DNA from 3 places in the Paenibacillus lentus genome. Region 3 is predicted to be linked to each of the others. Evidence: riboswitches for the same ligand, from Rfam matches in the RefSeq annotation. Region 3 holds a riboswitch; each other region holds the start of a gene.

Region 1 (10,532 bases), 1.7 Mb from region 3:
ATTTATTCGGAGCCTCGGTATTAAAAATCGTTTGCAGTTGCAATGATCTCATCTCCTCAAAGATTTGATGTTATTAAAAATGTACATGAAGTAGTCAGTTTAGGCACTAAAGCAATCGCTAGGTTCTTCGAAGCTCTAGCCCACAAGTAAATCATCGTTGCATAACCCAGGCTCCGCACCAGCCCAAGCGAATCCCCGTAGGGGACAGCGCCTCCGAGCACGTAGCCTCACAACGACACGCCCTTAGTGGGAGTCCGTTCGGGTTCATCGAAGCCTTATCCCCGAAGTAAATCATCGTTGCATGACCCAGGCTCCGCACCAGCCCAAGCGAATCCCCGCAGGGGACAGGGCCACCGAGCACGCAGCCTCACAACGACACGCCCGAAGCAGCAGTCTTCTCCCCTGCAGGAGCGCCAACCGTAGAGCGTGCCCGTCAGGGCGACAAGCGGCCCAGTTGCACGAACAACCTCGGGTGCGTTCGACAGCAGCAGTCCTCCGCAGCGTGTTTTCAGGTAGCCCGGGTGCGCCTAAAGTAAGACGTACCCGAAGGGGGAAAAGCGTTCCACGTACAACCCCATAGCGCATTCCCGCAGGGAACAGCGAGCAGGAGCGCCTCTCCAACTCCAACGTTACTCCCCCTTGCGGGAGTCCCGAGGGCCGCGGGCCCTCGGGGGCCCTCCCTTACGACAAGGGAGGGCTTGGGTGGGATGGGACCCTGGTTGGGATCCCCCTAACTAGCGCAGCTCTCACACTCTTCAATCGTCAGCGCGCGGCTGCGAACGTAGTAAGTTGATTTTAGGCCCGCCTTCCAAGCATGCAAATGTAGATCCAGGAAATCCGTAGCCTTAATGTCAGGCCGTACATAAAGGTTGAAGCTTTGCGCCTGATCCACGTGACGCTGACGGGCTCCGGCCATGTCAATCGACCAGTGCTGGTCAATCAGGAAGGCCGTTTTGTAGTACCAGATCGTTTTCTCGGACAGGTCCGGCGCTGGGTTGGCGATTTTGTAAGTCGTTTTCTCCTCATAGGAGAGCAGGTCATAGAGCGGGTCGATACTCGCCGTAGAACCAGCGATGATCGAAGTCGAGCCGTTTGGTGCAATTGCGAACATCCAGGCGTTGCGTACGCCGTTCTTGCTTACTTGCTCGGCCAGCTCGCGCCATTGCTTGGTGGTCACGAACTTGCCTTCGCGAGTGCCGTCGGTGTAATTCCGGTATGTGAAGTAATTGCCATTTTCCCAGTCCGAGCCAGCGAACTTTGGATATTGGCCTTTCTCTTGGGCCAGCTCCATGCTGGATTTGATTAGCAGGTAGTTGATTTTCTCATAGAGATCGTCGTTATATTTAACGGCTTCTTCGGACTCCCAGCGGATGCCTTCTAGAGCCAGTAAATGATGCAGCCCGAAGGTGCCGAGTCCGATCGCGCGGTATTGACTGTTGGTGTATTGGGCTTGCAATACTTCAATATTGTTGATGTCGATGACGTTATCGAGCATCCGCGTCTGAATGGGAACGAGGCGATCCAATACGCCGGCTGGTACAGCGCGGGCAAGGTGGATCGAGTTCAGATTGCAAACGACGAAATCGCCAGGGATTTTAGATATCACGATACGGGTTTGCCCGTCTTTAGTTACCAGTTCTTCTTGCTCTACCACGGTTGGCGATTGGTTCTGCATGATTTCCGTGCACAGGTTGGAAGAGTAGATCATGCCGTGCGCCCGGTTCGGGTTGGCGCGGTTAACGGTGTCTCTGTAGAACATGTACGGCGTGCCTGTCTCCAGCTGCGATTTCATGATCCGTTTCATAATATCGATTGCCGGCATCGTAATTCTCGACAGAGTTGGATGGTTAACTGCTTCCTCGTATTTGCTGCGGAACTCCCCGCTGCCCACTTCTTTGTCGTAGAAATCCTCCAGCCCTAGCGGACGGCCGTTCTCGTCCTTCCAGCCCATCGTCTTCTTCACTTCATGCGGGCAGAACAAGTTCCATTCGCTGCGAGCCTCAACGGCTTCCATGAATAGGTCAGGGAGGCAGACGCCGTGGAATACGTCATGCGCACGCATCCGCTCATCGCCATTGTTCAGCTTCAAGTCAAGGAAAGCGAGGATATCCTTATGGAACACGTCGAGGTATACTGCGATGGCTCCTTTACGCGTGCCGAGTTGGTCGACGCTGACGGCGGTGTTGTTCAGCTGGCGAATCCACGGGATAACGCCGGAGCTGGTATTCTTGTGACCGCGAATGTCCGATCCGCGTGCGCGAACCTTGCCGAGATAGACGCCGATGCCACCGCCCATTTTGCTGAGGCGGGCTACATCCGTATTGGAATCGAAAATGCCTTCCAGCGAGTCGTCCACCGTATCGATGAAGCAACTGGACAGCTGTCCGGCGACTTTTTTACCGGCATTGGACATGGTCGGCGTGGCCGCTGTCATGTAAATGTTGCTCATCGCCCAGTAGGCTTCTTTTACATAGTCCAGACGCTTGTCCGCAGGCTCCTGATGCATCAGGTACATCGCGATGACCATGTAGCGCTCCTGGGGCAGCTCCATCGTGCGACCATCAAAATCCGTAGCGAGGTAGCGTTCGGCGAGCGTTAGCAGACCGATATAGTCAAACAGCAGGTCGCGAGTCGGGTCGATCAACTGGCCAAGCTCCTCGATTTGTTCCTTTGTATAGCACTCGAGCAGCTCTTCCCGGTAAATCCCTGCTTGACACAGCTCGGTAATGAGATGATAGAACGACCCGTAAGGCTCCTCAGGGTAGGATTTATAACGCCGATTCACGGCTGCTTTTTTATAGAGCGAAGTTAGCAGAGAACGGGCGGCAGCAAATTTCCAATCCGGCTCGTCTTTGGTGACGAGCTCCAGGGAGGACATCGTGAAGGCATTGCTGATTTCTTCGCCGGTGACGATGTCATTTCGCAGCTTGGCGGTCACGCCGCGCAGCAGACGCTCTTTGCTCAGTGTATGTAATCCATCCAAAATTCGGTCGGCGTAAATCTCAAGTCGGTCATTGTCGAACGCAAGCTGGCGGTTGTTTGGTTTGGTTACAAATGAAGGCATGTAAAATACTCCTCGCTTTCCTGACTGACAGGGGATATTCAGTCTTTTATCTTTATAAAATCCTAGAAGTGCAAAACTTTAATTCTTAAATTGCAAGTATTGGTCAAAAAAAGAGGCGCTGCATATGCGGGCTCAAAAGATCAACAACTATATCCTCGTGATCGATAGTGGAGCTTCGAGCAAGCACAATATGACTTAGCGCCGGAGACGATAATAGAATGAACGCAAATGACATTTATACTAGAAAGGCAGTCAGCTAGAAAGAAAGAGTTGGTTGCCATTCGACAATGCTGTGGTGCGACAGGCTTGCTGGAATGTCGATCAGTCTTTGATTGGAGCTGCCGCGATAGAGTAGGGAGGGATCCCGTAACTCATCGGCGTAGCGCCCATCTACTAATACTTGGCAGCGGCGTAGCAGTTCATATTCCGGTGACTTCACGTCTTCGATTAGCTCTTCGAACGTATAACCGCTGTAAATCCAGACGGATACAGGGCCTGCTGCCTCGCGCAAACGGTCGAGGAACGCACTGACCTCCCCCGCCGAGAAAAAAGGGTCTCCCCCGAGAATCGATAGTCCGCTTAATAACGGATTGCCAGCGATGTCCCGGATAATTTCCTGTTCCCGTTCAGGGGTAAAGGGTTCGCCGTAGTTAAAATTCCAGGTGGCCGGACTGAAGCAGCCTTTGCAGTAATGGCGACATCCGCTGATAAAGAGCGCTGCTCGCAATCCTTCACCTTCATTAATCGATTCCGGGTAATAGCCGCAAATGTTCATGTTGAATGCTTGAGACGATCGCGAACCTCAGCCTGCTTGGCGGCATTAAAGCGCGTCTGGAAGTCCCCGGTTAAATACCCGGTCACGCGCCGCAGCCGACGAATATGGACGTCTTGTTCGCTGGCGTTGCAGGATGGGCAGACCGCACCGATAATACCTTCAAATCCACAGCCCGAACAGCGGTCGATCGGATGGTTGATGCTGAAATAGCTGACTTGCTGCGACAACGCGTACTGAATGATGCGCAGGAATGCAGCCGGATTGCTGCGGGCGTTGCCATTAAGCTCAATGTAAGAGATCGCTCCTGCATTGCATAACCCGTGAAAAGGGGCTTCTAGCTCTATTTTTTTAGCTGCACTGATATCGTAATATACCGGAATGTGAAAAGAGTTCGTATAATATTCGCGGTCCACAACCCCTGGTACCTCACCATAGTTGGCCCGGTCTTTCTTGGTGAATTTACCGGATAAGCCTTCGGCTGGCGTAGCGAATAAGGTAATGTTCAGATTATGGCGCTCGCTCTGGCGGTCGCAATAATCACGCATAAAGGCAATCACGTCGTAGGCTTTATTATATACCTCGGCATCTTCGCCGTGATGTTTGCCATACATGGCTTTCATGCATTCCGCGAGCCCGATGAAGCCGATTGACAAGCTGCCGTGTTTGAGCAAATCACCAACCGTATCTTCGGGATTCAACTGCTCGCCGCCTTCCCATACGCCTTCCCGCATCATGAAGTCGGATGCCTTCGCTTTCTGGGACGCTTGAATTTGGAAGCGGTGCAGAAGCCCGTCCAAAGCGATATCCAGATAGCGCTCCAGCTCACGGTAGAAGCCTTGCTCGTCTGCAGTCTGCCGCTGCCCCAATACAATACCGTGCTCCAGGCCAAGCTTGACCAGGTTCAAGGTGTTAAAGGACAAATTGCCTTTGCCGGAAAGATGGTTGCGGCCGAAGCGGTCGCTCAGCACCCGCGTGCGGCAGCCCATCGTAGCGAATTCGGTATCCGGGTTCTCCGGATCGTAATACATTAAGTTGAGCGGAGCATCCAGGTTGGCAAAGTTCGGGTAGAGACGCTTTGCGGAACATTCCGCCGCCTTCAGGAACAGCTCATAGTTGGGTTCGCCTGGCTGCTGGTTAATGCCTTGCTTGCATTTAAAAATCTGAATTGGAAAAATCGGTGTTTCGCCGCTGCCAAGCCCGCGCATCGTTGCGGTGAGCAGAGAGCGGATGACAAGCTGTCCTTCTATAGAAGTACAGGTGCCGTAGTTGATGCTCGTAAATGGAATTTGCCCACCCGCCCGGCTCGACATCGTATTGAGATTGTGAATGAGGCTTTCGGCGGCCTGCAGCGTCTCGCTCTCGGTCTCTTTAAGCGCATATTTGAAGGCTCTCGGATACTGCGCCTGAAGATCGCCACGAGCCATGGTGATGAAGCCGTAATCCGCATCCATGTCGCCTTCTTCGAAGTAATCCAAGCCCTTGCGGAAATATTTGCTGAAGGATTTGGTCACATAAGGCGCCAGATCGTGATCGAGTTTGTTGGCGGATACGCCGCCGTATTGCGCATTTTGCTGGGACTGAAAAATGATCGCCACAAGTGCCATCGCCGTCATGATGGAGTTCGGCGGTCTTACACTGCCGTTACCAGTATTGAATCCCTCCCGCAGCAGCTTGTCGAATGGAATGAAGATGCAGTTTGTCGTCCCAATCGCATATTGATCCAAGTCGTGAACGTAAACAAAATTGTCTTGAATCGCCTGAACGAGCTGTTTAGGCATGACGAAGTGACCTGCATACCATTTCGCATACTCGCTGCCGAACTTGCTCATTTTCCCGGAGAAGCTTTCGCCATTCAGATTGGCATTCTCGCGCAGAACTTCAAGGTTGCGGCTCTCCACGATTTCTTCTCCTAATGTAATAACTTCCTCCAACATGTCTTGGCGGCTTGCATAAACCTGATTCATAATCGCCATAACAAAGTTTCCCTCCCGAAAAACTAGACATTAAAAGCATATAAAAAGGCATTTTCGACCATGCAAGGTTGAAAATGCCCGAATGCGCGTTGAAATTTTCATCGGCTCAGTAAAGATTGATGAAAGTCTATGTAATCTGCAAGCGGACACCTACCTGTTCCTCGCAGGTTTATTTGGTGTCAATGGAAAGCGGGCAGGTCTCCTGGCTTCCGGACTCTTCGCTAACGCCTTCCCGCAGATGGCTGGCCATCTCCAGTGGCTTCTTGTTAGTGAAGCATTACAAGGATGTTGGAAAACAACTCCCTGAACGTCCGGTCACAGTGGCGGGACCGCAGCGGTTTTGCACCGCACTTCCCTTTTAAGCCCCAGCCTCGTATTGATGGCTGGATCACCCGGTTCCACTATATTTGGTTGTCTGCAACTAAGATTACCCCAATATATAGTGTTTGTAAACAGGTGTCTTCACTAGCAGGAGGTTGAAAAATCATGAAAAAACAGTTGAAAGCAATCCTGGTGCGGCGAGTGGGGGACGGAGGAAGACATTAAAAAAATTGTGAACATTTATCGCGGCAGCTCATGGTCGTACTTTTTGCGCAGTTGGTTTAATTGTTCCAATTTATGCAGGTGGAGATCTTGGTTTTTCATCCCGGCAGCAACGATTAAGTTCTCTACCATAAACGTCGGGGCGATCATCGAATGGAATTCCCAGATCTCTCCACGGCTGGTATACAGGGTAATATCGCTTTGACCCGAAAAGTCGGAGACGAGGCGATCGGTGATCAGCAGTGTAAGGTAGCCGCGTTCTTTGGCATGCTGGATGATCACCCTGGCTTCTGGCAGCAATCGGACGAAGCCGAAGAGGACGACGACATCTTCGTCGGTGATATGGAGCAGATCCTCGAATAACTCGCTGCCCCCGCGATCAAGATGGTGCATGGATAGACCGAAGCGGCTGAGGCGATAGTGCATCAGGTGGGCCAGACCGGACGAGGGACCTGGGCCATAGAGGTATATCCTTCTTGCCGTGACGATAGCATCGACCGCCGCTTCAAATGCTTGCTGGGAATAATACTGCAGCGTGCTTTCCAGGTGCTCCACGCTCGAAGCGAACAGTTGTCCGGGAAGGGAGTTCGCGTCTGCTTTACTCATGATGTTCTTCATTTTAGCGGCGGGGGTAACTTCCAAATGCTCGCGCAGCTGATTTTTGAAATCTTTAATGTTTTTAAACCCGACAGAGCGCCAAAACCTCGATACAGAAGCAATGCTGAGTCCCAGAGTATCGGCGATTTCCTGCTCGGTTAGAAAGAGTACGGTTTGCATATTTTTTTGAATATAGTCGGCAATTTTATATTGACCCGGAGATAAGGAATCTACATTCCAGTCCATGTTCATGAGGTTGGCCTCTCTTTCTATACCTGATGAGTGAGTTGATAGCACTAGATTAACATAAAAGGGAGAGCGGGGGCATGAAATTCAATCAAAAATGATATATTTTTTTCACTACTGGATAAAATGAAATAAATTTTACATATCATTTACACGATAGGGATGGTCGCTTAATAATTCCTCTTTATAGTGGAGCTATCTAAGGCTAGGAGGGGAAGTTAGTGGCTCAATTAAGGCAAAGATATGTGTTAACCCAATCACAAAAAATGATGGTATTTATTCTTTCGATGTCGCTATACGGTCTGTCCAATATGATCACCGAGCTTATTCCGTCGGTTCGGTTGGGGCCGATCGAGCTGTCGGTGGAATATTTTGCGTTCATTCCGCTGACGCTGTGCATTTTGTTTCATCCGTTCTATGCGGCGGTTGGTGCTGCGCTGGGCGAAGTTATTTTTGGCGAAATTATGCTGGGGCAGTTCGGCGGACTTGGCGAGCTGGAGAAGTTTATCGCCTTCTCGCTAGCGATGTTCATTGCTGGAACACTTGTCAACGATCCAAAGAACCGCAGGCAGGTGGGCGTGGCAGCCATGACCGGAGTCATTATTCACCAATTTATCAGCTGTACGGTCGATATTGCTAAGGTATGGATTGGTGTTGAAGAGTTTGAAGCAGTCCCCGGATTGGCGCAAAGCGTCGTCGTGGTTGAAGGAGTGGCTTTTTTGAACGATGTATTGTTCTCAGGTATTCTGTTCGCGTTACTGCCAACGCTGTACCTGGTGCCTCGACTGTACGGTAAAATCGAACCGCTGCTTGGCATGAAACCTAGAAATAATAAGATGAAATATTCACTGGGTGAAATTATCGCCCCTAGGTTAATTGTCGTTTCCATTATACTAGCTCTTTTGGCAGCCGTAGCTGAATTTCTCTCGGAATCTGATATGGCGCTCATGGAATGGGATGCGGATTACCTAAACAGTATTGGCGGTTGGTTCGTATGGGTTAGTATCGGGGCTGCCGCCGTAGTGGCATGTCTTACGATTTGGGTGCTGGTTCGCCGGGGGAAGCGGTCGAGAACAGCAGGAACCGGGATCTAAAGCAGGATGGAGGGTAAGGCATGGTTGAACATAGGACTGAATGGAAAGAAACAGATATATCCGTGACGAAAAATTCCGTGATGAAAAATTCGGCGCCTGATTGGATCGTATCTGTAGATAATGTTACCTTTACATATCCTGGCTCAGAGGTACCTGTCTTGAATGGGGTAACATTGCAAATTAAGCGCGGCGACTTCATCGCCGTCATCGGCGGTAATGGCAGCGGAAAATCAACGCTGTGCAAGACGCTAAACGGACTAATCCCTCACTATTATGTCGGAGATTTCGAAGGGAGCGTCCTTGTGAACGGGCTGCAGACTCTGGAGCATGATGTTGCCCAGCTATCGCGCCATGTAGGGTATGTGTATCAGGATTTTGAGAATCAACTGATACGTCCGACCGTGCTGGATGATGCCAGTTTTGCTCCGCTGAATTATGGGTTCGAGGATTACCTGGAACGTGGATTACAAGCGTTACGTTTAGTTGATCTAAATGTTGACCCGAAGGAGTTCATCTGGCAGTTAAGTGGGGGGCAGAAGCATCAGTTGGCTTTGGCGGGAGCCGTCTCGCTGGATCCGGATATTCTCATTATTGACGAGCCGGTTGCCCAGCTTGATCCGCGTCATGCCCAGGATATCTATGATCTTCTTAAGCAGTTGAACGAGCAGTATGGGAAAACGATTATTGTCATCGAGCACCATACGGAGTTTATCGCCGAATATTGCAAACAGGTTGTGCTGTTGAACCAAGGCCGAGCGGTGTGGTCGAAGCCGGTAAAGGAGGCGCTTCTGGAACTGGAGCAGCTGCGGGCCAGCCAGATCTATCCTCCGCAGGTGACTCAGGCTGCCGACAAAGTGGCGGAAGCTGCCGGGAAAGGCGGGAGCGGGCTAAGTAGGGCCGAGTTAAGGGAGGATATTACCAACTTGCCTAAGATGGGGTTCGGTTCCCAGATCGCTGGTGGATCGAGTGATGTGGGAATGGGTGTCGGCGCACCCTATCCTGTAACGCTGGACGAGGCGGTTGACTACTTCCAGCGGTTGAGGATATCGGAACAGCTAGAGGCTGTTGGCGGGCTGAACCTGGTGAAGGGCAACGATGTTGCCACGGGTTCAGGAATTTATTGCACGGAAGAAGGGACAAGGGGGGAGAGAAGGGATGTCATTATTGAAGCGAAGCATATCCGTTACTCTTACCGAACAGTGAGCCGCGAGCGTAAGGTTGTGCTGCGGGATGTCAGTGTATCGTTTAGGGCGGGGGACTTGGTTGCTTTGGTGGGCAATAATGGGGCAGGGAAGTCCTCTTTCATGAGGCTGATTACTGGGGTGACCAAGCCGGAGAACGGATATATTCACGTTAAAGGAGTTGATACGGCCAAGACGACGCCTGAGCAGCTCGCCAATACAGTGACCTATATTTATCAAAATCCGGAGGAAATGTTCATTGAGGATTCAATTCGCAAGGATGTGGAGTTCTTTCTGAAGGCGCGCCGTGTGGACGGATACCAGGCTAAGGTAGACGCCATTCTGGAGAGTTTCGGGCTAACCGAGCTGCAGCATCGGGACGGTCGGCTTCTTAGCGGCGGCCAGCAACGGCGTGCCTCGTTGGCGATTGGCGTGGCGATGAACCCTTCCGTGATTTTACTCGACGAGCCGACCGCGAATCTCGATATTGCGACCCGTAAAGATATCACTCGCCTGCTGCTGCAATTGAACCGTCATGTGGAGACCGTCATTGTGGCTACGCATGACATGCAGCTTGTAGCGGAATGGGCCAATCGTGTCATTGTTATGCATCAGGGAGATATAATCCGGGACGGCACGCGGGAGTCGGTGTTTGCTGATGCAGATTTACTGCTGCAAGCGGGCCTGGCGGCGCCGCAAATTATGGAGCTTAGCCGCAGACTAGACATGTTGCCGCTATGCTATACGGTGGACGAATTTGCACAGCGCTGGAATGAATCGAGGAGGGAGGCGGCAAAGGATGGAGTATGTTCGTAAGCTGATGGATCGTGTGTCCGTGGAAGGAGTCAAAATCGAACTGCTCAACACGGCCTATGGCAACGGCGATACTTTTTTTGCCAGGCTGGATCCGCGGACATTGTTTCTCTGGTATTTGTACTTCGGTATTGCGCCATGGTTCATTCATAACGAGGTTCTGCTGCTCGGGATGTTTCTGTTTATGGTCGTGACCACAATCCTGTCACGGGTAAGCCCGCTAATTATACTGATATTGTGCCTTGG
Region 2 (10,532 bases), 700 kb from region 3:
TACTTGACTCTTATCGAGCTAGCTTTAGGCCAACCGCATTGCAGAGCGAGCCAAAGACGATGCTTGCCGTAAGCGTTGTATGTGCTGCTACGGAAGAAGAGGCGGCACACTGGGAGCAAGTGTTGGATAATACTGCAGGCCAAACGGGGCGAAGTTCATTCCATAACATTATCGGCATGCCGCATAGCGTATATTTTAAGCTTAAGGAGTTACAGCATGAGTATAGCAATCATGAGTTTCTGATCGTTTCGCCTATTCCTGACTATACAGCCAGGCTGGAGGGGTATCGGCTGCTGGCAGAAGCGCTGCAGAAATGGGAAGACTAGGATGATGCCGGTACGATTGCCAGGGCTAATAGTTAGAGGTTACTGTGCAGGTGTTATTAGCCAAGGGCTTAAACAGCGTAATCCAGGAAGATGAAGGTGGAGGCATGAATCACGATGTGTAGAGATGGTATTGATCGGTATATTTATATTTATGCCTGTCATGACAATGAGCGGCGGCTGTGTGAAATGGAGCTGGAAGCTTTGTTTGGGCAGCGTCCGGGAAGCGCAGGGTATGTAGAAACGACTAGGCAGATTGATCTGAGCCGAAGCCCCTTTATTTCTTCTCGAATGGATATATTATTCACGGGAGACAGCTTGGACAGCATTGCAGCGCAAGTCGCTGAGCTGCGTTTGAATGATAGAACCTTTAAAGTTATCTGTATGAAGCGGGGAGATTTACGGACCTATGAAGAGCAGCGTGACATCGAGCGGCAGATAGGGGGGCGAATTCGCGGCAAGGCGGAAATGCGCAGACCGGACATAACTTTTGGGCTGATCTCAATCCGTGGTCATTGGTCGATTGGGATTTTCCATGAAGCGGAGCCGGTATGGCTTCGTCATAAAAATAAGCCGCGCAATTATTCCACCGGGCTCAGTACGCCCGTAGCTAGAGCATTAGTCAACATAGCGGTTCCTGATCCGCATGCCGTGAAGGTGATTGATCCATGCTGCGGGATGGGGAATGTGATGGTTGAGGCGTTATCTATGGGGATCGATATTGTAGGCAGGGATATTAATTCGCTGGCTGTTCGGGGGGCGAAGATGAATTTACGGCATTTCGGGTATGACGATGGAAGGGTTATTCTAGGTGACCTGAATGAAGTGAACGAGCCTTATGATGCAGCTATCGTGGATATGCCCTATAATTTATGTTCCGTTCTTTCTCCGGAGGAGCGTCAACAAATGCTGGGCAGCATAGAGCGTTTTAGTCAAAGAGCTGTCATCGTGTCGACGGAACCGCTTGAGGAGGAACTGACTCGATCGGGCCTTATGATTCGTGATTACGGAACGGTCAGAAAAAGTTCTTTCATTAGACATATTTGGTTATGTGAGCCGCGGCAGAGGGTATAAATGATTGTCAGATGGGCGGTTTTCGCCTATAATCCATTACAGACGCTAATGCTAGAATGCTTAGTGAAATGAATGGAAAGAATCCGTAGGTCCCGAATCGGCAGTTGATCCACAACTGACGTCTCGGGTTAAAAGGGAAGCCGGTGAAATTCCGGCACGGTCCCGCCACTGTAAACAGGGATGAAGCTCATAATGCCACTGTCATTCGTTGAATCACCGCTATAGCCAGCGCAGTACGCCTGGATTGGAGTGAAGCTTCGAGGATGGGAAGGCGAGCTGAATCGATAACCTGGAGTCAGGAGACCTGCCTACGGGAAGAAGAGACGTTCCTTCGAGGAAAGGAAGACGTTCTGCTGATAGAGCTATATACTGGACAAGCCGGATGCTTGAACAGTGTGTATAGTCTTGTAGACGTAGCCCGATCCTGAGCGGATGGGGTTTTTCTTGTTTCCCTCAATTTTCCATTTAATAGCTAAAATTTATGGGTATTAAAAGATACCGATAAGGAGAGAGAAGGATGGATAAATTTAGGCATTATTGGGGTATTTTGGTTTTAGTAGTTGTACTCGTAGTGATGGCAGCGTGCGGCAAGGACACTAAGGACACGCAAGACAATAACGCAACCAGTACACCTGCCCAGCAGGAGCAGAGCAATCAAACGGGACAGAGCGAGCAGGAGCAGCCAGCATCCGATGCGCAAAAAACAACCTATCCTTTGACGGTGACGGATTCAACAGGTGCGGAGTTTACTTTTGAGGCTGCTCCTCAAAGGATCGTATCGCTGGCTCCTTCTGAGACGGAAGGATTATTTGCTTTGGGTCTTGATGAACAAATCGTGGGCGTATCTGACAACGACGATTATCCCGAAGCCGTAAAGGATAAGCCAAGAATGGGCGGTTCCCAGGTTAACGTTGAGGCCGTCATCGCCGCAAAGCCGGATTTGGTTGTGGTGGTGGGCAGCCTGATCGACCCGGCAACCGTTAAAAGCTTAACCGATCTTGGTGTTAAGGTTTATCAGTCCAACCCGAACAAATTGGAAGAAACGCTGGCTCATATTAGAGCAATTGGCGAGATCACTGACCGGAAAAAAGAAGCTGAAGAAGTGGTAGGGCAAATGGAAAAAGAACGCGATCTCGTATTGGATGCTGTTAAAACGTTAACGCCGGATCAACGCAAAAAAGTATACATTGAGTTTTCGCCGGGCTGGACGGTCGGTAAAGGCGAGTATATGGATGAATTGATCACGCTGGCTGGAGGCGAGAACGTAGCATCGGATCTTGAAGGCTGGAATGAAATTAACGAAGAAAATATTATTAAGGCTAACCCCGATGTTATTTTATTTGGCGGGAACATACGCTATGAGGACAATAAAACGATCGGCGAAATGATCAAGACTCGCGGTGGTTGGGATCAAATCACGGCCGTCAAGGAGGATCGGGTTATTGGGATTGATGATAATTTATTAAGCCGTCCCGGCCCTCGCGTTACTCAGGGGTTAATTGAAATTGCCAAAGCCATTTATCCGGAATTGATCCCGCAATGACGAAGAAATTGGCAGGATACGCAGTGGCGGGCATGATACTTCTGGCTGTTACTTTGCTGATTTGTATCGGCGTTGGATCCGTCTTTCTGCCCACCGGCCAGATTATAGGTATTTTGCTTCAGCAGCTGCCAGGAATCGGCAGCTTGATAACATCAGATTGGGATATATCGGCAGAGCAGATCGTTCTGCAGGTTCGGTTGCCACGAGTACTTCTGGGCATGTTAGTCGGAGGTTCACTCGCAGTGGCCGGTGCCGCATTTCAAGGTGTGCTTCGCAATCCGCTGGCTGATCCCTTTACATTGGGCGTTTCCTCGGGAGCTGCGGTCGGTGCTGCCACACTTATTTTTTTTGGCTGGCAGTTTTCGTTGGTCGGTGTATTCACGCTCCCGATAGTTGCGTTTGTAACAGGTGCATGTACACTGCTTGTTGTCATGTGGCTCGCTAGGGAGAACGGAAAAATCCCGATTGAGAGCCTCATTTTGTCAGGTGTGGTTATGCAGTCTTTTCTAGGGGCGATTGTGTCGTTTTTAACGGCAATGTCGAAGAAGACTATCAATGAAATTATGTACTGGACAATGGGGAGTTTAAGTTTGCGTGGATGGTCGTATACGATCATCCTTCTCCCATATTTGGTCATTGGAATGCTGTTTTTGTGGAGTAAAGCCCGTAGCTTGAACCTGCTTGCATTGGGAGAACGTCATGCGGCTCACTCCGGGCTGAATGTCGATCGAACCAAGGTGCTTGTACTGCTGGTAGCTACTCTGATGACTGCGGCTGCTGTGTCTGTGTCTGGGGTGATCGGCTTTGTTGGGCTGGTCATACCGCATATGATCAGACTGATGACCGGTCCGGACTATCGTTTGATTATTCCGCTCTCCGCGCTTGGCGGGGGAATCTTTATGATGTGGAGCGATCTTGCAGCCCGAACGGTGCTTGCCCCTACAGAAATACCGCTTGGTGTTGTTACGGCATTTGTGGGCGCTCCCTTCTTTGCTTATTTGCTATATCGTAATAAGAAGCGGAGAATGGAGGAGCTGCAATGATTCATGTTCAAGGCGTATGCAAGACCTATGGTCGGCAAACGGTGCTAAAGGGAGTCGATTGGCATGTTCAGCGGGGAGAGTTCTGGGGCATCATCGGGCCCAACGGCAGCGGAAAAACGACGCTGTTAAACCTCTTGTCAGGTGTTGAGAGACCGGAGGCTGGGGATATTTCGCTAGTGGGCAAGTCACTTCCATCTTATGGACGCAAAGCTTTGTCAAGGAAGCTGGCTGTACTTCAGCAGGATGGTTTGCCGCCGATGGCTTTTCCAGTGCGTCAGGTTCTGGAAATGGGCAGATTTCCTTTTCAAAACTGGCGGGGACAAGAAACGGGAGACGGTGCGGCGGCGTTGCTTGACGAGATCGTAAACCGCCTAGACCTGCAGGGACTGGAGAACAAGCCATTGCATGTGCTGAGTGGCGGGCAGAGACAGCGGGTTGCACTTGGCAAAGTGATGGCGCAGCAGCCGGAGGTCGTCCTGCTGGATGAGCCGACGACATATCTCGACATTCACTATCAAATGCAGTTTATGGAATTGATCTCCAGCTGGCAGCAGGCTGAACAATTAACCGTCATTGCAGTAATGCATGATTTGAATCTGGCTGCATTGTATTGTGATAAGCTGCTTGCATTGCGTGAAGGAAAGGTCGTGGCCAGAGGAAAGCCGAGTGAAATTATTGCCCCGGAAATAGTGAAGTCACTCTTTGAAGTGGACTCTTATGCCGTGATGCATCCGGATCGCCAGGTACCCCAACTGCTGTTGCGAAACGAGCACGGGATCTAGCAGGAAGAGTGGCTGTTAATGATTAGTTGTGCTGAAGTGAAATTAGAGGAAGGGGTTATAAAATGAGTTATTCCGTTTCAGACGTTATCAAGTTAGTATCGCCTTTGCAAAGGGAGGCTTCGGCAGCGGCAGCGGAGCATTTGGATCGTTTGACCAAGCCGCCGGGCAGCCTTGGAAAGCTGGAGGCGCTGGCGATTCAGCTTGCTGGAATCACAGGACAAGTGAAGCCAAGCTTTGATAAGCGTGCAATTATCGTGATGGCCGCAGACCATGGTGTATGTGAGGAAGGGATTAGTGCTTTTCCGGCTGAGGTTACTCCACAAATGGTATTGAATTTCTTGGCTGGCGGGGCGGCAATTAATGTGTTTGCCCGTCAAGCAGGTGCTGATGTACTGTGTGTGGATGTCGGAGTTAATGCCGAGTTGAGTCACCCGGATCTGCTTGTTCGTAAGGTTAGAATGGGAACGGCCAATATGGCTGCTGGTCCAGCGATGAGCCGTAATGAAGCAGAGGCCGCTCTATTGACTGGGGTTGCTGTCGTAAAGGATGCTGTGGATAAAGGTACAACATTGTTCGTGACAGGTGAAATGGGAATTGGCAACACAACAGCCAGCGCTGCGGTGATGAGCGTGCTGACGGGCATTGCTCCTTTGGAGTGTGTGGGAAGGGGTACAGGCATCGATGAGCAGACATTGCATCACAAAGCCTCTGTAGTTGAGCGGGCTATCGCGTTGAATCAACCGGATGCCCAAGATCCACTGGATGTCCTATCCAAAGTGGGTGGCCTGGAAATTGCAGGTTTAACTGGTGTCATATTAGGCGCAGCAGCTTATCGTTGTCCTGTCGTTATCGATGGATTTATTTCCAGTGTAGCCGCTTTAATCGCTAAGGAATTATGCGCGGAGACGGTAAATTATATGGTTGCTTCCCATCATTCGCAGGAGCCTGGGCATATTCAGGTATTGCGGGCGCTTGGCCTCTCTCCGATGCTTGAGCTTGATATGCGGCTTGGAGAAGGAACCGGAGGCGCCCTTGCGCTTCATTTGATTGATGGAGCCTGCCGGATTATGAAGGAAATGGCTACCTTTGAAAGTGCGGGAATTTCCTCAGGCGAGCCATCGGCTGGCATGGATAATGGAGTGAATACAAAGTGATCGTCATGGTGACGGGCGGAGCTCGCAGCGGAAAAAGCAGCTTTGCCGAACGCTGGTGCATGAAGCATGCTGGCAGGGCGTATTATATCGCCACAGCTCAAGCCTTCGATATCGAAATGGAACAGCGGATAGCATTGCATCGTCAGGGGCGAGAGACGACAGATTATAGTTGGGAGACGATCGAAGAGCCGCTCCAACTAGGCGATTTGCTGACGAAGCTAAGCGATACTGGGCGGGAGGCGATGGGGGCAGCGCATTCTGATCCTGAAGTCGAACCCTCTCCAGCTGTACTGATCGATTGCTTGACGCTGTGGCTGTCTAATGTTCTGCTCTCTGTTGGCGAGCAAACGGATGGTGAGGCCAAGGCAATGGAGGAAATAGATCGGCTGATGGAAGCGATCGCCAGTTATAACGGAACTATAGTGGTGGTGACCAACGAGGTGGGTAGTGGCATTGTTCCCGCATATCCTTTGGGGCGGCTATATCGGGACTTGGCCGGCGTCATGAATCGGCGTTTAGCCACAATCGCAAAACAGGTATTTCTCGTTACCGCAGGCATTCCGATCGAACTAAAGAGCAGGGAGTATAAGCTATGAACAGAAGCATGAACCGCAATAAAAGTAAGGATCGGCCGATTGCGGCGGCGTTCCAGTTTTTATCGCGAATCCCTGTTCCGCTCGAAGTGGATTTCACGCCAGAGGTGCTGAGGCGCAGTGTGAAGCATTATCCGCTCGTGGGCTTCGCCATCGGCGCTGTGCTCAGCGTGGTCGCTGCACTCTCCGCTTGGCTTCTGCCGCCGATGCCCGCGGCAGTTGTTACACTTGCGGCTTGGATTTGGCTGACCGGGGGTCTGCATCTTGACGGCTGGATGGATTCGGCTGATGCGCTGCTTAGCTATCGCAGCAGGGAGAAGATGCTGGAGATTATGAAGGACAGTCGAGTCGGCGCTATGGGAGTTATTGCTTGCGTATTGCTCCTTCTCTTTAAAATGTCTCTTCTGGCAACCTTAATAGGTTCTGGTTTTGTCTACATAGGCGCCGCGCTGTTGATGGCAACCGTGTGGAGCCGCTGGTTTATGACCTATGCATTAAAAGTCTGGCCGACGGCGCGGGAAGGCGAGGGACTTGCGGAGCGCTTTCATGGGCAGACGGCAGGTGATATCACCATTTCAACTATAGTCGCTCTATTGCTATCGGCGCTCGGATTGACGCTAGTAGCCTGGTGGCTGATACCGCCTGTTTCCTGGATGCTCTTCTTGATTTATTATTTGATCGTACCGTGTATTGTATGCTTCGTCGGCACGCTGGCGGCGGCTAGGATCAGCAAGAGATTAGGCGGATTAACAGGTGATGTGTATGGTGCTTTGAATGAAGGGTTAGAGGCAGTGGTGCTATTGGCTGCCGTTATTATTTTTGGCAGATAAAAAGTAATGCCGTGCTATTATTCCATAGCACGGCATTACTTTTCATAATTTGTACGGATTTATCAGATGATAAATTGACGGACGGACTCACGTAAGGAAAGTGCACCTTCATGCAGGTTACGCACGGCATTGGCATGGTCATTGATTTCGTCCGCTTGCTTTGCGGAGTTATGGGCAATTTCCTCGATCGTGACGAGGGATTTCGCGGTGATATTTGCTGCCTCTTCTACAGAAGCTGTCACTTCTTCTGCACTTGCAGAGACCTGTTGGGTGGAAGAAGAGATGGATTGTACGGTCAAGTTAATGTTTTGAATCCATGCTGCCAGCTGAGAAAAAGCTTCTTCTGCGCTCTTAACGCGAGACGTTCCAGATTGGATTTCATCGCTGACACGCTGCATTGCACGTACAGAGTTGCTGGCTTCATCTTGAATGGCGAGAAGATAGTCACCGATTTCGTCCGTAGCGATGCGGGATTGCTCGGCGAGCTTGCGTATTTCCTCGGCTACGACTGCAAAGCCTCTTCCATGTTCACCGGCACGGGCTGATTCAATGGCAGCGTTGAGCGCTAGAATGTTAATCTGCTTGCTGATTTCCATGATCGTTCCAACGATTTGGGCAATCGCTGCGGAGCGTTCGTTCATGAGCGAAATATGGTTCATGGATTCCATGGCCGCTTCCTCGACTTGGAGCATTTCAGTGACAGCATCATGAACGATCTGGTTGCCTGATATGGCTTTATCCGATGCTTCCCCAATTTTCTCGGTGATTTCTGCCGAGGAAGACGCGATATGATGAATGCCTGCAGAAATTTCCTCCATGGCTCTCGCATTTTCTGCAGCAGTTGTGGCAATCGTAGAGCTGCCTGCTTCCACTTGCTGCGTAGCTTCATTTGAGCTGTAAATTAATTGTTCGAAGGTTTGTGCGGATGCAAGCAAGTTGTCTGATGTATTAACGACCGTCTGGGAAGTATGAAGGACATTGGTGATCATTCCTTTAAGCTGCTCTGTCATGGTGCGGAAGCTTGCTGCCAGCTGGGCTAACTCATCATGGCCTTGAACCTCAATCGTTTGCCGGAAATCGCCATGTGCCATTTTCTCCGTGACCTGTGCCAGGTTCCTGATTGGCTTAGTAATTCGTTTGCTGACCATATAGGCTGCGGTAATGCCGAGAAATATAATTACGGCAGTAATGCCAAGGCAGATCCATAAAATTTCCGTCTGCTTTTCCTTGATAAAGGTAGCATCTATTCCGACGGCCAACAGCAGATCACTTCCTGGAACCTGGAGATAAGCCGTCTTATGGTAGCCAAATTGGTCCTGGTATAATTCGCTAATCGCTATTTTGCCAGCTGATGCTTGCCTCATCGCATCTTGAATGGCTATGGTGTCAGAGGTTTCTAGGGTAGAGCCGGAGCTGGTCGCAATGACTGTGGCTTGCTCATCTTGAAGATGAACTAGATAAACTGTATGTAATTGAAAATCCTCCACACTCTTCGTTAAGTAGGCTTCTACGCCAAAGCGGGAGTTTTCTCCCCCATTGAGCAGTTGGAGGGACATCGTTGTATTAAGGTTGCGATAAATATCCTGCGTACTAGTATGTAGAACCTTGTCAAACTGGGGCAGAACGTTTTTGTTGATGATCCCCATGGATACGAAATAAAAGCTGATGCTAAACAATAGGGAAGATAAGATGATGACAACGGTAAAGGTTGTCATGAATTTGCGGCTGATTGAGTGCTTGATTCCGAGCATGACATTATTTCCTCCTAAAATTATGTGTTCCTTGTAGGTCAATACTTATTGCTAGAACCCTCCTTCCATAAACCTAGATAAGTTATTAACCATTGGTTCATTAGTCATATATTATAGCAAGTTCCCCCATTTTGAAAATAGGTTTTTGAAAACATTCTTTATTCCAGTAATTTTTCACGTTTTTCACACTCATTTTACACTCATATGAATTCAAAAATAGGGAGGAAGTCTGATGTATAACCTCGGATGGGGTGTTTTGTTCGTCATCGTTAATTTCGCATTTTTCTTGATATGCTATCGCTGGTTCGGCAAAAAGGGGCTTTATGCCTGGATTGGCGTTGCTACGGTCATTGCCAACATTCAAGTGGTGAAGACGATTGAAATGTTCGGAATTGTTATGACCCTCGGCAATACGATGTATGTTAGCTTATACATGACCAGTGATTTGCTAAATGAAAAATACGGCCGAGGCGAAGCTAAGAAAGCGGTGTGGTTTGGTTTCTTTACCCTGATTATGACGACGATCCTGATGCAGATGGCACTAGTATTTACGCCTCAGCCTGAGGACTTGGCCCACTCTTCTTTAGAGAGGATCTTTGGATGGATGCCAAGGCTTGCGCTCGGCAGTTTGACGGCATATTTCGTTAGCCAATTTCTGGATGTCCGGTTGTTTTCCTGGATTCGAAAATTCTATCCGAGCCGGGGACAGCTGTGGATTCGTAACAATGGCAGTACGTTGATCAGTTCTTTTGTGGATACGCTGATCTTCTGTACGATTGCTTTTGCGGGGCAATATAGTTTGCAAATTTGGACGGAAATATTGCTGACGACGTATGTCGTGAAATTTGTATTGACCGCAGCGGGTACTCCTTTTCTATACATCGCCAGAAATTTCCATCAAGAGGAGAGGGAGGAAGCATAAGTGGAGTAGCCTGACATGTCCATCCGGTTGCCGGAGCATCGCGATCAGCTGCTAGTTGAACGGTAAATCACGCTGCTGTATTCAATGCAGAAAATAGATTACTATTACAAATAGGGGTTGCCAGCAGTCCGTTTTTACTGACCTTCTGGACAACCCCTGCTTCAGGTTGGTTGCGGTGTTATAAATAAGTAAGCTCTTTGGGGAGTGTAGTTAGCACTTCTACTCCTGTAGCGGTTACGGCAACGTCGTCTTCGATGCGAACGCCTCCGACCCCAGGCACGTAAATCCCGGGTTCGACCGTAAATACGTTGCTTTCTTCAAGAAGCAGCTCATTCTCCCCATGGACGGAGGGAAATTCATGAACATCGATCCCGAGACCGTGCCCGAGTCGGTGAATGAAGTAGGGGCCGTATCCGGCCTCCTCAATGACGTCGCGGGCAGCTTTGTCAATCGAGGCATAAGATACGCCGGGCTTAATGGCCTGGATTGCTGCTTCATTAGCGGCGAGCACCGTATT
Region 3 (10,532 bases):
CAGTCGTGGGCTCCTGGACCTTCCTTATACGTGAGGTCAAATCCGGCTTTAATGCAGGCATCTCGAAAGCGAATATTATCATCGTATAGAAAGTCCTCGGTCCCGCAGCATTGGAACAATCGCGGTGAGGTTAACGGATCGGCTGTTTCCAGCAGCTTAAACAAGTCATTCTCCGTGCCTGATGGACCGTCGGGTCCGAAGATTTGCCGATACAAGGACTGATTGTCGATCGAACGCCTTACTTCATCAATTCGGTTGACTGATACGTCGAGAGCACCGGATAGACTTGCAGCAGCGCTAAATACGTCAGGTTTTCTTAATGCGAGCTTGAAAGCGCCGTAACCGCCCATCGATAAGCCGGCAACAAAGGTGTCCTCGCGACGCTCGGACAAGGGAAAAAACGAACGGCATATGTAGGGAAGTTCCTCGCTTATAAATGTCCAATAGCGTTTGCCCGTGTCCATGTCCGTATAAAAGCTAACATCGACCTGGGGCATGATGACGGCGAGGCCAAGCTCCGCTACGTAGCGTTCTATCGATGTACGGCGGAGCCAGATGGAATCATCATCAGACAATCCATGCAGCAAATATAACGTAGGAATAGATCCGGAAATCTCGCTGCTGCCCATCCCGATTTGCGATTTGGCCCGCTGCGGCAAAATCACTGTCATGGAAGTGGAAAGGCCTAGAACCTCAGAGAAAAAGCGACATTGGATTAAAGCCATTAAATCAGCTCCTTATAACTAATGTTTAAGCAAATTATATCATTTCCTTCTAGATTACTGATTATCGAAATATGGGGAAAGCGGTACAATGGAGCTGGTGTTGTTTGTATTCTTACCGGATGATTACTCGGTTATGTCTCTTCTGCTGGATATGGCGATTGACCGGTATATAATAAACAAACTGCAAAGCTGTACTTGTCAGCCAATGAAGCATAACTTGCTCCGATTGTTTTTGATTCGAGTCGAGAAAGCTTGGCATGAAGAAGAGGCCCTGAAGTCGGCATTGTAGCAGCCGCTGCTTCGGGCCTCTATTCTTCTATTCATTGAGTGGTTGGAGAATTTAGATTAAGTAAGCAAACATTTGAAGCTTGTGGAGAGAATATTAATAGAGAGAAAGCGCTAAGGAATCGTATTCGCTTTTGCTGTGTAATATAGCTTCAGAGCCTTCGATTTCGATACTGATTAGCGAGTTAAGGCATTTCTTCAAAGCTTGTTTACCGTTATAGAACTTGTTCTCCAGTGCGTTAGTCAGCAGCTTGAGCGTCCGTTGGATTGGCTGCTTGCTATCGACATTGAAATAAACAGGTATCAGATTGTTCTGAAAGTTAATGAGTATTTTCATGCAAATCACCTCTTACAGTGGTTTCATAGTACATAGTGTAAAGCAGAAAACTTAAAAATACATTAAGAAAACATTATAATTCAATTAATCTTTGATGATAGTTTCATAAAAATCAATGGTGTTTTCTTGTTCCTTTTCTAAATTTAATTACGAAAAAGAGGGCGGAAAAGTTTCGAAATAGCTAAAAAGTTAAGATGATACTCCTATTTTTATGGGTATATTGTAATAGATTACCAAATTATTCCGAGCAAATATGATACAAATAGTGGTATAGTAATGTTGAGATTATGACAAAACTGTAAGGAGTGTTTCAAATTTTGGAAAAAGGGTTAATTGTATTGCGTGAAATTTAAGTTATGCGAAAGCCCGGTAAAACACTCCTAGGTTAGTATTACTGCTTTCAATCGATAGTGAATATAGGATTAATGAGTCATACCCGATAAGTTGAGGAGGTGGGCAGATGTTAGTTGCGGATGCTTCCCCGAGTGGAGTAGTTACACTAGAATCCAAAGAATTGATTTATTTAACCGATCTGCTCGGAGCGAACCGTATGATGGGCAAGGAAGATCCCTTTCGCGGATTTTTATTGAATGAGCTGGATGAAGATCGGGATCATGTTCGAGAATCGTTAATCGAAAAAGGTTATCTGACGCCTCGCGGAACCGAGGATGTGCTAACGGTGCCCATGAATGTCATGTCATCTCTTGTAGCGGTATCCTTGGCGGAGAAGGCCTGCTGGGTGAAATATCGCACGGGAACCGAGACATATGAACAATTTCTACATATTGCGGATGAATACGTTGTTAAAGTGGAGAAGTCGAAGGATAATCCGACGCTGCATCAGTTGGACGAAATAAGTGAGGTGCATCATGTGTGTGGAAGCTTGGCGGGAAAAATGATGTGGAATGCTCATTGCCCAGGAGAGCTGCCAGCGCTTATGTTGTCCAGGAAACAGTTTGAGGAAATTGTTCGACAATTGGATTATCTGGATATTGAGGATGTTATGGTAGAGCTGATGAAGTTTACAGATGATCAGGAGGGAGTTATTTCGCTGGCTAAATGCATGAAGACTAATGTGGCCCAGGGAGATATTCGCTTTTTTTCATGGAATGGAGATCAGTGGGAGTCACAGCATGCACAGTTTATAAATAATGATTCGATTAATTGGTTACTTCGTTCCAGTACGAAGGTCGATGAGGACTGGCTTATTGCTACTCCTACGCAAAAGCATCAGTTTAAAGAAATGCTGCTGCATTGGTTTAAGGAGCCCTGCGGCTATGAGGGGCGTAGTCAGTAGTTAGTTCTTATAGTGCGGGAGGAATAAGTTTGAGCCGAATTGATTTAGAGCTTGCAGAGCTGAAAGAGCGGGTCGCGTGTTTGGAGGAGCAGGTGAGCCTTTATCAACAAGCGCCTAAGCGAGGCAGCTATATCCGTTGGTTTTTAACCGGTTTTTTGACAATAGCCGGCCTTATGGTCCTTGGACTTTTTTTGTTAGGTATCATCCAATTTATCGCTTGGTAAATTTTATGTCTTTTTAATATTATTTTGCTTATCCAGTGATTAAATCATACCCCCTTTTGGGTAATCTTGAAACAGACGGCAGAGCGGAAGAAGTGAGTCAGCATGCCTTGTCAATCAACCCAAAATTCCAGTAGGAGTGTGACCTTCATGGCGGATATGCAGGGTAATCAACAACGGTTTCAAGGAAAAACCGCGATTGTTACGGGTGCGGGCTCTGGGATCGGAAAGGCCACCGCCATTAGGCTGGCCAGAGAGGGAGCGAAAGTTGCGCTGTTTGATTTGATAGATGATCGTACGCGCAGCACCGAGCATCAAATTAATCATACCTATCGTGGGGTGTCTCGCTCATTTGATGTCGATGTGTCTGATCCGGTGCGCATGGAGCAAGCGGTAAAGGAAGTGGCGGAGCAATTCGGGCGGGTCGATATTGTGTTTGCTAATGCAGGAATTAATGGAACACTGGCTCCAGTGGAGGAAATGTCGTTTGAGGATTGGCAGCGTACGTTGGGAATAAATTTAAACGGAACTTTTCTTACGGTGAAGCATGCTGTTCCTTATTTAAAAAGGCAGGGCGGGGGCAGTATTATTATAACGAGCTCGATCAACGGTAATGACCGCTTTTCCGGGTTTGGGATGTCGGCTTACAGCACGACTAAGGCAGGGCAGGTGGCGTTTGCCAAAATGCTTGCCTTGGAGCTGGCGAAATTTAAAATTCGCGTCAATGTCATTTGTCCGGGTGCAATTGCGACGAACATTGATTCTACCTCCGAGGTAAGCGAGGAACTGGAGGGGATTATTATTCCCGTCGAATATCCGGAAGGGGCTCAGCCGCTAGCAGAGGGACCGGGGCAACCGGAGAACGTGGCCGATTTGGTAGCGTTTCTCGCTTCGGATGAATCGGTTCATATTACCGGAGCTCGCATCGTCATTGATGGCGCGGAATCTCTGTTGTAGTTAGAATATAATGCCGTTATGCTGGAAGCAGCCTTTAATACCGAAGGAGCACCATGGAAAGGAAGCCCCATCCCAATTTGCGAATTATTATGGGACGGGGCTTTGTGCTGCTGTAGGACAAATGGAACCCATATGGTAAAATGCTATCAGCGTTAATACATATTCAACTATTGCAAGAAAAATTACTGCTTAATGCGGTCTGTCTATTTTATAGGATGTCGCTAGGCGTTTTTCTTAGATAAAGGAGAAGAGAATGACAAGACTTCCAATAGATGAGGTTATTCCAGATCTAAAAACGCGATTGGAGTCCGCTAATGCTGCCATACTGCTGGCGGAGCCGGGGGCAGGCAAGACGACGCGGACACCGCTGGAGCTGCTCCAAGAACCCTGGCTGAAGGGACAAGGCATCGTTATGCTGGAGCCGCGGCGACTTGCAGCGCGATCAGCAGCGGTTTATATGGCTCAGCAGCTTGGTGAGCGCGTTGGGGAAACGGTAGGTTATCGAATTAGAACGGAAAGCAAAGTATCTAGCCGGACGAGGATTACGGTCGTCACGGAGGGGATTTTAACGCGGATGCTTCAGCATGATCCGGCTTTGGTGGGGATTGGGCTCATAATTTTTGATGAATATCATGAGCGAAATTTGCACGCGGATATCGGATTGGCATTGGCGTTGCAAAGCCAAGAGCTGCTTCGCGATGATTTGCGGCCGCTAATTATGTCGGCGACGCTTAATGCGGAGCCGTTGGTTGAACTGTTAGGCGGGGCGGCTGTAATCCGCAGCCAGGGGCGGGCGTATCCGGTGGAGACCAGGTACGCGGATGCGCCGGCAGGCGCAGCTCCCTTAGAGCAAAGAGTAACGCGCGCGGTACGTGGCGCGCTTGAGCGGCATGAAGGGAGCTTGCTAGTTTTTCTACCCGGCGCGAAGGAAATTCGCCGGGTGGAGCGGTCGCTGGTACCGGTGGTACCCAGCGACGTGCTTGTAGCGCCGCTATATGGCGCGCTGCCTGCGCAGCAGCAGCAGCGGGCTATAGCGGCAGCGCCGCCGGGCAAGCGCAAGGTGGTGCTTGCCACGTCGATCGCGGAGTCAAGCCTGACGATCGAAGGCGTGACGGTGGTGATCGACAGCGGCCTGCGGCGTACGGCGCTGTTCTCTGCCCGCACCGGCATGAGCCGGCTCGTTACGGTGCGGGCAGCCCGCGATTCCGCTGACCAGCGGCGGGGACGAGCCGGGCGGACAGCGCCCGGTGTGTGTTACCGCCTGTGGAGCGAAGCGGAGGATCGGCTGCTGCCAGAGCGGACGGCGCCGGAGATGCTGGAGGCGGATTTGACGCCGCTTGCGCTTGAGCTGGCGGCTTGGGGAGCGAGTTCGCCCGAGGAGCTCGCTTGGCTTGATCCGCCGCCGGCGGGGCCGTATCGGCAAGCTGTTCGATTGCTGCAGCAGCTAGGTGCGTTGGATGGAGAAGAACGTATTACCGAGCATGGGCGAAGGATGGCTGAGCTTGGACTTCATCCCCGCTTAGCGCATATGCTGCTTAAGGCAGCGGAGTTAGGTATCGAGCGGCTGGCATGCCTTCTGGCTGCGTTGTTGGAGGAACGTGATTTGTTAAGGGGCTCGGCGGCGGTCCGAGAGGATTGTGATATTCGTAACCGACTGTCTTTGCTTATGAATTCGGAGGGTACTCTTCATGAGAACGGCAATCCCGATCATCAGGTAGAAGATAGAGATATTCAGCGGATCCTGACTATGAGCAGACAGTATGAGCGGAGGCTGGGGATCGAGCAGCGGGCGAGCTCCGAAGCTTCAGTGGGTCCCGGTGAGGATAAGTGGCATCTTGCTTGCGGAATATTGATATCTTTCGCATATCCGGATCGCATCGCGGGGCGAAGAGCCGATGGAAGGTACATACTGCGAAACGGCCGAGGGGCGGCATTTGCTAGGAAGCAGCATCTTAGCGAGGCTTCGTATCTTGCCATTGCTGAGGTGGATGACGAGGGAACCGAGGGACGTATTTTATTGGCTGCTCCAGTGAAACTGGCGGATTTAACGAAGCATTATAGCGAGCATATAAAGGAAGAAAGAGTGTCGGAATGGGACGAGGAGGCAGGGACGGTTCGCGTTCGCCTAAGGGAGACGTTGGGAGCAATCGTGATCAAGGAGCGCCCGGTGCAGCCTGTGGCTGAGGATTTTGCACAGGCTATACTGCATGCTGTAACTTCACAAGGGGTTCATATTCTGCCCTGGAATGATAAGGCGCGCCAATTGCAGGCTCGCGTCCTTTTTTTGCGCAGGCAAAACGAGCGCTGGCCGGACTGGTCTGATGCGGCACTAGCGGATCGTGCCGAGGTATGGCTTGCGCCTTATATTGCAAATTTTCGAAAGCGCTCGGATTTGCAAACCTTATCACTATTGACGATTTTGGAGAATGAACTGGGATGGGAGCTCCGTCAGGAGTTAAATGCCGAGGCGCCGACGCATTTGATCGTACCTAGCGGCTCCAAGATCCTAATTCACTATGATCAGGGAGATGTGCCGTATGCAGCAGTTCGCTTACAGGAAGTGTTCGGAATGATGGATACGCCACGTATCGGTTATGGGAAGGTTGCGCTTATTATGCATTTGCTTTCCCCCGCAGGGCGTCCTGTGCAAGTTACGGCGGACTTGCGAAGCTTTTGGGATAATACGTATTTTGAAGTGAAGAAGGATTTGAAGGGCCGTTATCCCAAGCATTATTGGCCGGATGACCCGTTACAGGCCACGGCGACGCGACGAGTTCGTCCGAAATGAGTGGTGGGCAGTAATTATGAACTAATGATCATGACATAAAGGAGATTGGGCCATGAAGGTGAGAGTTTTAGTCGTCGACGATCATCCGCATGCTCGCGAGGCTATTGGTGAGATTTTATCGGATGACAAGAGCTTTGAAATCATCGGCTATGCAGAAAATGGGGATGAAGCCCTGCTGCAGACTGAATTATGGATGCCTGATCTAATTCTGATGGATATTCATATGCCAGGAAAAGATGGGTTGGAGATGACGAGAGTAATCAAGCTGAAGTATCCTTATGTCAAAATTGTACTCATTACGGTTTCCGACGATGCCGCACATTTATTTGAAGCGCTGAAGCAAGGGGCACAGGGCTATTTGCTTAAAAACCTGGAGCCGGGGACCTGGCTGCAATATTTGCGGGCAGTCGCCAGTGATGAAGCACCATTGTCCAGCGAATTGGCCTATCGGATATTGCAAGAGTTTCCGTTGTCTAAAAAGAATAGTAACGACGATCATCCTCTTACGAGTCGCGAGCGTGAAATTTTGGATTGGGTGGCGAAAGGGATGACCAATCGAGAAATCGCTAAGGAATTGCATATTTCCGATCAAACGGTTAAAAATCATCTGAAAAACATTTTACAAAAATTACATTTGGAAAATCGTGTTCAGTTGACGAGATATGCGATGGAGCAAGGCTGGATCAATCACTAGGCCTAATTTATAATATTTCAATATATGAAAAATTCACAACAATAAGATAATAATATATTTCCTTTGCTTCGCTCGCAATTACTTCTTCTACCCACGTCCCTTGCATCTATCAGAATCGTATCAAAGCGCATGTAGCCGCTGTTGTGAAAATTTCATAACTGCTCTATACTTTTTGATAGGAGCAGGAGGTGAGAGAATGGCTTTTATGATTGCGCAGCGGGCGTATATAAAGCTATATTTAATCACGATGGTAGAACAGAGAAGGGGCTATGGCTACCAGATGCTTGAAGAGTTGAAAGAGGAGTTTAAGCCATTCGGCTACAATCCTCCACAAAGTGAAATTTATCGGGCGCTTCATGAACTGGTGCAAGAAGGGGTACTCTACCGGACAAAGCAGTTGAAGGGGAATGACCCTAGTGTTGATTTTCAGGAAATCGTGCTTTATCATTTCACCGATGATGGTCATGAGAAGGCAGATCTTTATAAGAAGCAAGTCAAAGCCGATTTAGACCGTTGTATTGGAATGTTGAATAAAGCTGTAGCCGATAATTATTAGATTTTGCATGTTTTTGCATAATTATTCGATAACTAATCCGATTTGTATTGTATTATTTGTTAACTTGAAGTAACATAAATTTTATATTCATAATTGAATATTTTGGGAACAGGTGCTTCAGTTGGATTCAAATTGAAGCTTAATAGGGAAGTCCGGTGTAATCCCGGCGCGGTCCCGCCACTGTAACAGAGGAGCTGGAAGCGATAGTGCCACTGATGATTATTCATTGGGAAGGTTGCTGTCCAGTCATGATTCTGAAGCCAGGAGACCTGCCTGTTCTGCCAGCACTGATGTACCTACGGGAGATAGGGAGGTGTTAAAGATTCGAGCCATCGCATGTCTTGACGAAGGTCCTCTTTAGCCATTCCAGCTAAAGGGGATTTTTTTGTTGCTGAATAAACATACACTGGGGAGGTATAAAACAATGAGTCATACGGTTAAAAGTGGAAATTTAGGCTATCCGAGAATCGGTGGCCAACGGGAATGGAAAAAAGCGATTGAAGCTTACTGGGCGGGCAAATTGGAAGAGCAGCAGCTGCATGAGCAGCTGACGCAGATCCGGCTTAACAATTTGCAACAGCAACGGGATCAGGGACTTGAGATTATTCCCGTAGGAGATTTTACGTATTATGACCATGTTCTGGATATGGCCGTGATGTTTGGTCTAGTACCGGAGCGGTTTACGTATAATGGTGGCGAAGTACCGCTGGATACGTATTATGCTATCGCACGCGGAAATAAGGAAGCGACAGCCAGTGAGATGACGAAGTGGTACAATACGAATTATCATTATATTGTTCCAGAACTTGGCGCAAGAAAACCGCAGCTTACGGTCAATCGACCGCTTGTCGCCTATCGGGAAGCCAAGGAGAAGCTGGGTATTGAGGGCAGACCGGTACTGATTGGATTATACTCCTTCCTTAAATTATCGAAGGGTTTCAATGAAGCTACCGAATGGGATCACTGGGTAAGCCAGCTTCTTCCTTTATATATTCAGATTCTAAAGGAGCTGATCGCAGAAGGCACGGCTTGGGTTCAATTTGACGAGCCATCTTTAGTGACTTCAGTAACCAACGAAGATATAGCTCGCGTAAAAGCGATTTATGAGAAGATTCATCGTGAAGCTCCAGAAATTTCGATTCTATTACAAACGTATTTTGAAGCGATTGATCGCTACGAAGATGTTGTTTCACTGCCTGTGGCCGGGATCGGCTTGGATTTCATTCATGGCGGAGACGGTAACCTTGCTGCCCTTCGCAAATTCAGTTTTCCGCGGGGTAAGACATTAGGTGCCGGAGTCGTTGATGGTCGTAATATATGGAGAACCGATTTGTATCGCCAAGCTGAGCTCCTGCAGGAAATTTTGACATTAGCACCTGATGCGGACATTGTCGTTCAGCCGTCCTGTAGCTTATTGCATGTCCCTGTATCTGCTAAGCAGGAGCAGGAATTAGACACTGTACTTCATGAGGCTTTGTCTTTTGCAGAAGAAAAACTGGATGAGATTGTCGCGTTAAGCAAAGCGGTTAATCAAGGCATCGAAAGTGTTAAGTCCGCTTTTGAGAATAATCGCATCGCTCTGGACAATTTGGCTAAGGATCCTGCCCGGAACCGTGCCAACGTCTCGGCTGCGGTTCAGAAAATTTCAGCGGAGCCGGCCGTAAGAGATAGCGAGTTCGTGGTTCGCCGTAAGAAGCAGAAGGAGAAGTGGCATCTGCCTGTCCTTCCAACAACGACGATCGGCAGTTTCCCGCAAACGGCAGAAGTGCGTTCAGCCCGTCAGAAATGGCGCAAAGGCGAGTGGAGTCAGGAAAAGTATGATTCTTTTATTAAGGAACATATCCAGAAGTGGATTTCCCTGCAGGAGGAAATCGGTATCGATGTACTGGTGCACGGCGAATTTGAAAGAACCGACATGGTGGAGTTCTTTGGTGAGAAATTACCGGGCTTCGCCTTTACTAAAGGAGGCTGGGTTCAATCCTACGGTACTCGCTGCGTAAAGCCGCCGGTCATCTACGGAGATGTTGATTTCGATCAGCCGATGACGGTGAAAGAGACCGAATATGCTCAATCATTGACAAATAAACCGGTAAAAGGAATGCTGACTGGCCCGATTACAATTCTGAATTGGTCCTTTGTGCGCAGTGATTTGTCGCGGGAACAGGTAGCATATCAAATCGCGCTGGCACTGCGTAAAGAGGTTGAAGCTCTAGAACAGGCAGGCATTGAGATGATTCAGGTAGACGAGCCGGCACTGCGCGAAGGGCTTCCCCTGAAGCGGGAGGATTGGAACGGGTATCTGGACTGGTCGGTCAAAGCGTTTCGAATTACGACCTCTACAGTTCGCGATACTACGCAAATTCATACACATATGTGCTACTGCGAGTTCCATGATATTATTGATTCCATTCGGGCTTTGGATGCGGATGTCATCTCCATCGAGACCTCGCGCAGTCATGGCGAGCTTGTTCACAGCTTCGAAGAGCATACATACGATCTCGGCATCGGCCTTGGCGTATACGACATTCATAGCCCGCGGGTCCCATCAGTTGAGGAAATGACCTCCATGATCGATCGAGCGCTGCAAGTACTGGATCCTGAATTATTCTGGATCAATCCGGACTGTGGCCTTAAGACGCGGGGAGTTGAAGAGACAGTTCAATCCTTGAAAA

What was found. A riboswitch is a leader RNA that binds a small molecule or an ion and turns the genes downstream of it on or off. The one in region 3 is predicted to bind cobalamin.
Region 1: linked by a shared signal. The riboswitch ahead of EIM92_RS01185 (anaerobic ribonucleoside triphosphate reductase) and the one ahead of metE (5-methyltetrahydropteroyltriglutamate--homocysteine S-methyltransferase) in region 3 are both predicted to bind cobalamin.
Region 2: linked by a shared signal. The riboswitch ahead of EIM92_RS20610 (ABC transporter substrate-binding protein) and the one ahead of metE (5-methyltetrahydropteroyltriglutamate--homocysteine S-methyltransferase) in region 3 are both predicted to bind cobalamin.

Annotation. Positions count from the first base shown of each region.
Region 1 is NZ_CP034248.1:224,051-234,582, reverse strand. Features, by position in the region: gene EIM92_RS01200 (ribonucleotide-diphosphate reductase subunit beta) at 1-43, opposite strand, end outside; gene EIM92_RS01195 (ribonucleoside-diphosphate reductase subunit alpha) at 731-3,064, opposite strand; gene nrdG (anaerobic ribonucleoside-triphosphate reductase activating protein) at 3,321-3,839, opposite strand; gene EIM92_RS01185 (anaerobic ribonucleoside triphosphate reductase) at 3,836-5,812, opposite strand; cobalamin riboswitch at 5,988-6,223, opposite strand; gene EIM92_RS01180 (MurR/RpiR family transcriptional regulator) at 6,374-7,204, opposite strand; gene EIM92_RS01175 (DUF8171 family membrane protein) at 7,420-8,292, shown strand; gene EIM92_RS01170 (ABC transporter ATP-binding protein) at 8,373-10,289, shown strand; gene EIM92_RS01165 (energy-coupling factor transporter transmembrane component T family protein) at 10,273-10,532, shown strand, end outside.
Region 2 is NZ_CP034248.1:4,533,711-4,544,242, reverse strand. Features, by position in the region: gene EIM92_RS20620 (MsnO8 family LLM class oxidoreductase) at 1-326, shown strand, start outside; gene EIM92_RS20615 (methyltransferase domain-containing protein) at 441-1,397, shown strand; cobalamin riboswitch at 1,468-1,723, shown strand; gene EIM92_RS20610 (ABC transporter substrate-binding protein) at 1,915-2,940, shown strand; gene EIM92_RS20605 (FecCD family ABC transporter permease) at 2,937-3,983, shown strand; gene EIM92_RS20600 (ABC transporter ATP-binding protein) at 3,980-4,765, shown strand; gene cobT (nicotinate-nucleotide--dimethylbenzimidazole phosphoribosyltransferase) at 4,828-5,919, shown strand; gene cobU (bifunctional adenosylcobinamide kinase/adenosylcobinamide-phosphate guanylyltransferase) at 5,916-6,515, shown strand; gene cobS (adenosylcobinamide-GDP ribazoletransferase) at 6,512-7,342, shown strand; gene EIM92_RS20580 (methyl-accepting chemotaxis protein) at 7,405-9,093, opposite strand; gene EIM92_RS20575 (queuosine precursor transporter) at 9,326-10,015, shown strand; gene EIM92_RS20570 (M24 family metallopeptidase) at 10,194-10,532, opposite strand, start outside.
Region 3 is NZ_CP034248.1:3,835,325-3,845,856, reverse strand. Features, by position in the region: gene EIM92_RS17295 (alpha/beta hydrolase) at 1-725, opposite strand, end outside; gene EIM92_RS17290 (hypothetical protein) at 814-1,014, shown strand; gene EIM92_RS17285 (hypothetical protein) at 1,108-1,347, opposite strand; gene EIM92_RS17280 (hypothetical protein) at 1,808-2,644, shown strand; gene EIM92_RS17275 (hypothetical protein) at 2,674-2,868, shown strand; gene EIM92_RS17270 (SDR family oxidoreductase) at 3,016-3,822, shown strand; gene hrpB (ATP-dependent helicase HrpB) at 4,076-6,610, shown strand; gene EIM92_RS17260 (response regulator) at 6,663-7,304, shown strand; gene EIM92_RS17255 (replication termination protein) at 7,501-7,860, shown strand; cobalamin riboswitch at 7,954-8,151, shown strand; gene metE (5-methyltetrahydropteroyltriglutamate--homocysteine S-methyltransferase) at 8,285-10,532, shown strand, end outside.